One region of the Cupriavidus sp. P-10 genome, then DNA from elsewhere that is predicted to be linked to it. Evidence: riboswitches for the same ligand, from Rfam matches in the RefSeq annotation. Region 1 holds a riboswitch; the other holds the start of a gene.
The links. Region 1 has a riboswitch for glycine ahead of gcvT (glycine cleavage system aminomethyltransferase GcvT). Riboswitches for the same ligand answer to the same signal wherever they lie in the genome.
Positions count from the first base shown of each region.

Region 2: it holds a riboswitch for glycine, as region 1 does, so the genes downstream of both, CTP10_RS18615 (D-amino acid dehydrogenase) here and gcvT (glycine cleavage system aminomethyltransferase GcvT) in region 1, are expected to answer to the same signal.

Region 1 is NZ_AP025170.1:3,560,047-3,564,253, reverse strand. It holds gene gcvH (glycine cleavage system protein GcvH) at 1-249, opposite strand, end outside; gene gcvT (glycine cleavage system aminomethyltransferase GcvT) at 349-1,476, opposite strand; glycine riboswitch at 1,571-1,695, opposite strand; glycine riboswitch at 1,717-1,803, opposite strand; gene CTP10_RS16490 (glycine zipper 2TM domain-containing protein) at 1,918-2,145, opposite strand; gene CTP10_RS16485 (UvrD-helicase domain-containing protein) at 2,430-4,207, shown strand, end outside.
Region 2 is NZ_AP025171.1:318,191-322,397, forward strand. It holds gene CTP10_RS18605 (thiolase domain-containing protein) at 1-389, shown strand, start outside; gene CTP10_RS18610 (Zn-ribbon domain-containing OB-fold protein) at 414-812, shown strand; gene CTP10_RS18615 (D-amino acid dehydrogenase) at 1,034-2,299, opposite strand; glycine riboswitch at 2,354-2,482, opposite strand; glycine riboswitch at 2,483-2,584, opposite strand; gene CTP10_RS18620 (TonB-dependent receptor) at 2,838-4,207, shown strand, end outside.

The DNA.
Region 1 (4,207 bases):
GGCCTCGTTCACGGCGATCACTTCGCCGGCCACCGGGGCATAGATGTCGGAAGCGGCCTTCACCGATTCGACCACTGCCAGCGCGTCGCCGGCACCGACCGACTTGCCCACTTCGGGCAGTTCCAGGAAGACGATGTCGCCCAATGCGTCCTGTGCGTGGTCGGTGATGCCGATGGTGAGCGTGCCGTCGGCTTCGACGCGCACCCACTCATGCGATTCGGTGTATTTGAGGTCGGCGGGGAAATTCATGAAGGTTCTCCGGATTCAGATCTGTTTCTTGTTGGGTGATGCCTGCCCGGCAACGCTGCCGGCAGGCGAGGGCGACCGTTGGGTGAGCGGGTGTTTCCCTTAGCTCACGAGTGCCTTGCCATTACGCACAAACGGCAGTTTAACCACAGTCGCGTTGAGTTTGCGGTCGCGGATCTCCACCTGCACCGTGTCGCCGACATTCACGCCTTGCGGCAGGCGTGCGAACGCGATCGATTGCGACAGTGAGGGGCTGAAGGTGCCGCTGGTGATTTCGCCGTCACCGGCGGGGGTGATGACCTTCTGGTGGGCGCGCAGCACGCCGCCTTTATCACGCAGGATGAGGCCAAGGAACTGCTGGCGAGAACCGGCGGCGGCCAGCGCCCCCTTGCCGGTGAAGTCGCGTTCGCTCTGCAGGTCCACAGTCCAGGCCAGGCCGGCGTCCAGCGGCGAGGTGCTGATGTCCATGTCCTGGCCGTACAGGTTCATGCCGGCTTCCAGGCGTAGCGTGTCGCGCGCGCCCAGGCCGGCCGGGCGCACGCCCGCGGCATTCAGCTTTTCCCACAGGCCGGCGACGCTTGCGGCCGGCACCACCAGCTCGAAACCGTCTTCGCCGGTGTAGCCGGTGCGCGCGACCATGACCTCGCCCAGGGCGGGATCCTGGACCACGACAGCGTTGAAGGGCTTGAGCGCATCGGAAGGTTGGGTCGACGGGAACGTGCTCCACACCTTGGCGCGGGCGTCAGGGCCCTGGACTGCGACGATCGCCAGCGGCTGCACGCCCGCGGGCGCGACGTCTTCACGACGCGGGGTGATGGTCACGCCGCTGCCGGTGGCGTCATTGCGCGCGCGGATCCAGTCGATATCGCCGACCGCGGTGCCGGCGTTGACCACCAGGCGGAAACGGTCCTCGGCAAAGAAATAGACGATCAGGTCATCGATGACACCGCCTTTCTCGTCCAGCATGCACGAGTACAGCGCCTTGCCGGGCGTCTGCAGCTTGTCGACGTTGTTGGCCAGCAGGCCGCGCAGGAAGGTGCGGGTATTGGGGCCGTTGAGATCGACCACGCACATATGCGACACGTCGAACATGCCGGCGTCGGTGCGCACGGCGTTGTGCTCTTCGATCTGGGAGCCGTAGTTGACCGGCATGTCCCAGCCGCCGAAGTCGACCATGCGGGCGCCGAGGGCGCGGTGGATGGCGTTGAGGGGCGTGGCCTGGAGCGTCATGGAATCCTCGGGGGCAATGTCGGGTTGCGAAAACAAAAAAGGGTCATCCGCCGCAACGATCGCCATGCCAATAGGCAAGCAATCCGCTGCGGCGGATGACCCCTCTGTCCTCGATACCTGAGAGATTACGAGGCGGATTCGTTGAACCCCATCCTCGCGCGCCCCTTCGGTGGGCACGCTCGCCACGAATGGCGGGTGCCGCTCTCCAGAGTGCGGCATGCATCGTGTGCATGTTGCATGCCGATCCGAACGGTCCGTGGTGCCTGAGAGTTTTCGGGTGATACCCCTTCGGCGGCGCAGTTCTGCGCGCTCTCCCGGTCGGATGCGCGCAATGTACGGGAGGCCCCGGCCTTTGTCAAACCAAGCCGGACGGCCGCCCGGCGGCTGTACCCGTTCCTGCGCCCCGCCGCCAGGGGCGTGAAGCCGGGTCTGGCGAGAGGCTTACTTTTTCTTGTCGTCGGTCACGACATTACCGATCACGCCGCCCACGGCCGCGCCGCCCAGCGTACCCAGTGCGCTGCCCTCGGTCAGGACGGCGCCGCCCACGGCGCCCGCACCCGCGCCGATGGCGGTGTTGCGTTGCTTCGGGGTCATGTCCGCGCAACCGGCGAATGCCGCGACCATCGCGCCGATCAGGGTCACTTTGGTCAATGTCTGCAGGGTTTTCATTGTTGGCTCCGAGTGATGGATATTGCATGTCCGGGACACGCCTGGACATAACAGTTAGAGCCTGGTGCACGTTCATTGGCTCCGGCCTTTACGAAGTGTTACGCCAGTGACACAACGAGGGCCGACGATGCGGCAGGCGCTGACTGACCGGCCAGGCCCAGCGTGTTAGCATCGAGAGCTTTGCCGCCGGGCACGTGTGCTGCCCATGGCGCGCGCCTCGTACGCCCCATTCCTTCGCCCCATTCATTCGCCCCATTCCGCTTCATTTCCCGAGCGCCTTTCACATGAGCCACGGCCTGAATTCCGCCCAATCCGAAGCCGTCCGCTACCTGGACGGCCCCTGCCTGGTGCTGGCCGGGGCGGGCTCCGGCAAGACCCGCGTCATCACGCAGAAGATCGCGCACCTGATCGAGGACAAAGGCTTCGAGCCGCGCCATATCGCCGCCGTCACCTTCACCAACAAGGCCGCCAAGGAGATGCAGGAGCGCATCGGCAAGCTGATGGAAGGCAAGACCACGCGCGAAGGCAAGCGCATCCCGCTCAAGCAGCTGACGGTCTGTACCTTCCACTCGCTGGGCGTGCAGATCCTGCGCATGGAGGCGGAGCACGTCGGCCTGAAGCCGCAGTTCTCGATCATGGATTCGGACGACTGCTTCGGCCTGATCCAGGAGCAGCTCGGCACCACCGACAAGAAGCTGATTCGCGGCGTGCAGAGCACGATATCGCTGTGGAAAAACGGCATGATCGATCCGGAGGCCGCCATCGCGCAGGCCGCCAATGCCGACGAGCACCAGGCCGCGCTGGTCTACCGCAACTACGTCGCCACGCTGCATGCCTACCAGGCGGTCGACTTCGACGACCTGATCCGCCTGCCCGCGGAACTGTTCGCGCGCAATGAAGCGGTACAGCTCAAGTGGCAGAACCGGCTGCGCTACTTCCTGGTCGACGAATACCAGGACACCAACGCCTGCCAGTACCAGTTGCTCAAGCTGCTGGCGGGCGGCTCGCACCTGCGCGCGCCGGCCTTTACCGCGGTGGGCGACGACGACCAGGCCATCTACGGCTGGCGCGGCGCCACGCTGGATAACCTGCGCGGGCTGCAGACAGATTTCCCCAACCTCAAGGTCATCAAGCTGGAGCAGAACTATCGCTCCACGGTGCGCATCCTCGAGGCGGCAAACGCGGTCATCGCCAACAATCCCAAGCTGTTCGACAAGAAGCTGTGGAGCGAGCACGGCATGGGCGACCCCATTGCCATCCACCCGATGAACGACGAGGAGCACGAGGCCGAGTCGGTGGTGTTCCGCCTGTCCGCGCACAAGTTCGAGCGCCGCGCGCAGTTCCGCGACTACGCCATCCTGTACCGCGGCAACCACCAGGCGAGGTTGTTCGAGCAGATCCTGCGCCGCGAGCGCATCCCCTATGTGCTGTCGGGCGGCCAGAGCTTCTTCGACAAGGCCGAGATCAAGGACATCTGCGCCTACCTGCGCCTGATCGCCAACCCCGACGACGATCCCGCCTTCATCCGCGCGATCACCACGCCGCGCCGCGGCGTTGGCAACACCACGCTGGAAGTGCTGGGCACGTTCGCCGGGCAGGCCAAGGTCTCGCTGTTCGAAGCGGCGATGATGGGCGGCATCGAAGGCAAGCTGCAGCCGCGCCAGCTGGAGCCGCTGCGGGTGTTCTGCGAATCGATGGTGCGGCTGGCCGACCGCGCGGCCAAGGACCCGGCCACCGAAGTGCTCGACGACATGATGGCCGGCATCCACTACGAGGCCTACCTGTACGACAGCTTCGACGAACGGCAGGCACAGTCGCGCTGGACCAATACCCTTGAATTCCTGGAGTGGCTCAAGCGCAAGGGCACCAAGCCCGAAGCGGCCGACGGCGAGGAAGCGACGGGCTTCGACAACGCCGATGGCTTCGGCAGCGAAGGCAAGAACCTGCTCGAACTGACACAGACCGTGGCGCTGATGAGCATGCTCGAAGGTCGCGAGGAAGATCCCGATGCGGTGCGGCTGTCGACGCTGCACGCCTCCAAGGGGCTGGAATATCCGCACGT
Region 2 (4,207 bases), on a different replicon from region 1:
CCGGCGCGGCCGCATTCGCGGAAGCCGGCGTGACCCCGGCCGACATCAAGTACGCCTCGATCTACGACAGCTTCACCATCACCGTGCTGATGCAGCTGGAAGACCTGGGCTTCTGCAAGAAGGGCGAGGGCGGCAAGTTCGTGGCCGACGGCAACCTGATCTCGGGCGTCGGCAAGCTGCCGTTCAATACCGATGGCGGCGGCCTGTGCAACAACCACCCGGCCAACCGCGGCGGCATCACCAAGGTGATCGAGGCGGTGCGCCAGTTGCGCGGCGAAGCGCATCCGGCGGTGCAGGTGAAGAACTGCGACCTGGCGCTGGCGCAAGGCACCGGCGGCTACCTGGGCTCGCGCCACGGCAGCGCCACCCTGATCCTCGAGCGCGAATAATGAACGATCGCCGGAGCAACTGACATGACGACCCCACACACTCCCATGGCCTACAAGGCCCCGGACGAACAGCCCGACAACGTCGAGTTCTGGCAGGCCGCGCGCGAAGGCCGCCTGCTGGTCAAGCACTGCCAGTCGTGCGGCAAGACGCACTGGTATCCGCGCACGCTGTGCCCGTTCTGCATGGGCGATACGGTCTGGAAGACCGCCAGCGGCCGTGGCACCATCTACTCGTACAGCGTCACGCGCAAGGCTGGCCCGCAGCCGTTCTGCATTGCCTATGTGAAGCTCGACGAGGGCGTGACCATGATGACCCATATCGTCGATTGCGATCTCGATGAGGTCCGCATCGGGCAGAAGGTGAAGGTCAAGTTCGCGCCCAGCGTGGACGGCGCGCCAGTGCCGGTGTTTGCGCCGGCCTGAGTAGTTCACGGCGGGCGGTGGCGCTTCACTCCGTGAAGGCTTACGCCCTCTCCCCCACCCCTCTCCCGCAGGCGAGGGGAGCGTATGCGGAGGGTAGTAGCAAGCTCGAACGCCTTCGCCCGCGATGGTTTTCTCCCTCTCCCGGCCCCTCTCCCGCTCGCGGGAGAGGGGCTGGGGGAGAGGGCCGGCGCTGGCAATAGCGACGCGCTTAACACGCGATCTCAAGCCTTGGCAATTGCCAGCGAACCCACGCCCGGCATCTTCGGCTCAAGCAGCGCCTGCGCCACCACCCCGGCCACCATATCCGCCGTCACCGCTGACAACGTCCAGCCAAGGTGCCCGTGCCCGGTGTTGTAGAAGATGCAGCGCGCCCGCCCGCGGCCCACGCGCGGCAGCATGTCGGGCAGCATCGGCCGCAGCCCCGCCCATGGCACCACGCTGCGCGTGCTGACGCCCGGGAAGCACTGCTGCACCCATTCCACCAGCGGCCGGATGCGGTCGGCGCGGATGTCGCGGTTGAAGCCGTTGAACTCAGCGGTGCCGGCCACGCGGAAGCGGTCGTCGCCGAGGCGGCTGGTGACCAGCTTGGTCTCGTCGTCGAGCAGGCTGACGGTTGGCGCCGCGGCGCGGCTGGCGGCGTCGTCCAGGTTGACGGTGATGGAATAGCCCTTGACCGGATAGATGTTGACGCGGTCGCCCAGCCCGGCGGCCAGCGCGCGGCTCACGGTACCGGCGCAGATCACCGCGCCATCGAAGGTCGAGGTGGTGCTTTCCGCGCCTTCCTGAACCGTGACGCGGGCGCTGCGGCCATCGGTGGTGACATTGCGCACGTCCTCGCCGTAGCGGCAGCGCACGCCCATGCGTTCGATGGCGGCGGCCAGGCCGCTGGTGAACTTGTGGATATCGCCGGTCGAATCGCTTTCGGTGAAATAACCGCCGTAGTACGTGCCGGCCAGCGTCGGCTCGATCGCGCGCATTTCCGCCGGCGTCACCGCCCGGCGCTCCAGCCCGCCCTGTGCCAGCAGCGCCGAGACGCGGCCCGCATGCTCGAAACCGGCCTTGTCGCGGTAGATATGCAGGATGCCTTCGCGCTTGTGGTCAAAGTCGATGCCTTCCTGCGCCGCCCACGCGAACAGGTGCTCGCGCGCCGCGATGGCCAGGCGCGCGGTCTCGATGGTGTTGCGTCGGTAGTGCGGGATCGAGGCAATGAACCCGGCGAACCAGCTCAGCTTGTGCCAGTTCGGGCGCGGGTTCACCAGCAGCGGCGCATCGCTGCGCAGCATCCACTTCAGGCCCTTGATGATGGTGGACCAGTGCGTCCAGACCTCGGCGTTGGAGGCGGACAGCTGTCCGCCGTTGGCGAACGAGGTTTCCATCGCGGCGTAGCGGTGCCGCTCGAACAGGGTGACGGAGAATCCGCGCCGGGCGAGCGCGTAGGCCGTGGTGACACCGGTGATGCCACCGCCGATGACGGCGATTGTCTTCATGATCTGGCAGTCCAGAAACGTCGGGATTGGAGCCCGTACGCGACATGCGTAGCGGACGCCCCCTCTGTTCCTGACCTGAGAGATTCACGACAGTCACCGGGGTGCCGGTAGTACCGGTGGCGAGGGCCGCTTGCTCCTTCGGTATGCCGGCTGACGATGGCGGCATTCTTCAGAGTGCTGTGACGCGTGATACCGGTCCTTTTGCCTGAGAGTTTCCGGGGCGGTTGCTCCTTCGGCGCTGTCCGCGGCGGCTGCCGCCGGATCAGTCTCTCCCAGCATCACGTTGGCGCGAACGCCAATCCGGGCAAATCTAGAGACAAAGGCCGCATGTGGGTATGCGGGTAAACGCGTATAGAACTTGATGCCCCCGCATGGGCGGTCGAGTCACTTCCGTTCTGGCGCGGCGCTATGTCGCACTGCGGCAATCCATCCCGCCACCTAGAATGTCAGCACTCGCTACGCGGAGGAAGTGCGCCGTACCACGAGCCGGATACGGCGCACCGGTCGGGCGAGCCAGAAGAACAGAAAAGGTATTTCAGTGACAAGAAATCGGATTGCGCTGGCCGCTTCGGCCGCGCTGATGGGCCCCGGCATCGCCGGCGCGCAGGCGGATGGACCCGTCAGCGCGCCGCAACCGTTGCAGGAAGTCGTGGTCTCGGCCAGGACCGAGCGCGGCGAAACGCCCGCCACGCCGCCCAATACGCCATCGCCCGCCTACGGCATCAGCGCCGCGCGCATGGCGGACTTCAACGTCGTCAACACCGAAGACGCGCTCAAGTACGCGCCCAACCTCGCCGTGCGCAAGCGCTTCATCGGCGATATGAATTCGATCATCTCGGTGCGCAGCACCAGCTCGCGCCAGTCGGCGCGCGGGCTGGTCTATGCCGACGGCCTGCTGCTGTCCAACCTGCTGGGCTCCGATTTCACCTTCCCGCCGCGCTGGTCGCTGGTCAATGCCGCCGAGATCGAGCGCGTAGACGTGCTGTATGGCCCGTATTCGGCGCTGTACCCCGGCAACTCGCTGGGCGCGACCGTGCTGATCAGCACGCGCACGCCGGAGAAGTTCGAAGGCGATGCCAGCGTGCAGCTGTTCACGCAGCGCTTCAACCTGTATGGCACGCACGACAATTTCAACGGCGTGCACGCCAACGCCTACGTAGGCGACCGCGTCGGACCGTTTTCGTGGCTGGTCAGCGTCGATCGGCAGGACAGCAAGAGCCAGCCGCTGAGCTTCTATACCGCGGCGCGTTCGAACGTGCGCGCCAGCTCGGCCGACAAGCCGGTCACCGGCGCCTATTTCGACCAGGACCAGACCGGCGCCGATCGCACCGTGATGGGCGTCAACAGCGAGGGCGTCACGCATACCGTGCAGGACCAGCTCAAGGTCAAGCTCGGCTACGACATCACCAATACGTTGCAGGCGCAGTTTACTGCCGCCTACTGGCAGCAGGACCGCTCCAGCACCACCGCCAGCTACCTGCGCGATGCCAACGGCAACGTGGTGTCGAGCGGCCCGGTCAATATCGGCGGCTTCCGCTACGTGATCCCCGCCAACGCGTTTGCGCCGAGCAACGGCGAAGACGCGCGCTGGCTGTATGGCCTGTCGCTGCGCACGCGCAACGAGACCGGGTGGAACTTCTCCGGCGTGGCGTCATTGTTCGACGTCAGCAAGGACATCAGCCGCACCGCCAGTACTGCGGGCAATGGCCCGGGCACGGTGACCTATGGCGACGGCACCGGCTGGCGCACGCTCGACCTGAAGGCCGACTACCGCCCGCAGCAGCTCAAGGGCGGCCACTGGGTCACCTTCGGCTACCACTACGACAACTACCGGCTCAGCAACACCACCTACAACACCTCGGACTGGCAGGCAGGCACCATCTCCGCCTTCAACAACGCCTTTGCCGG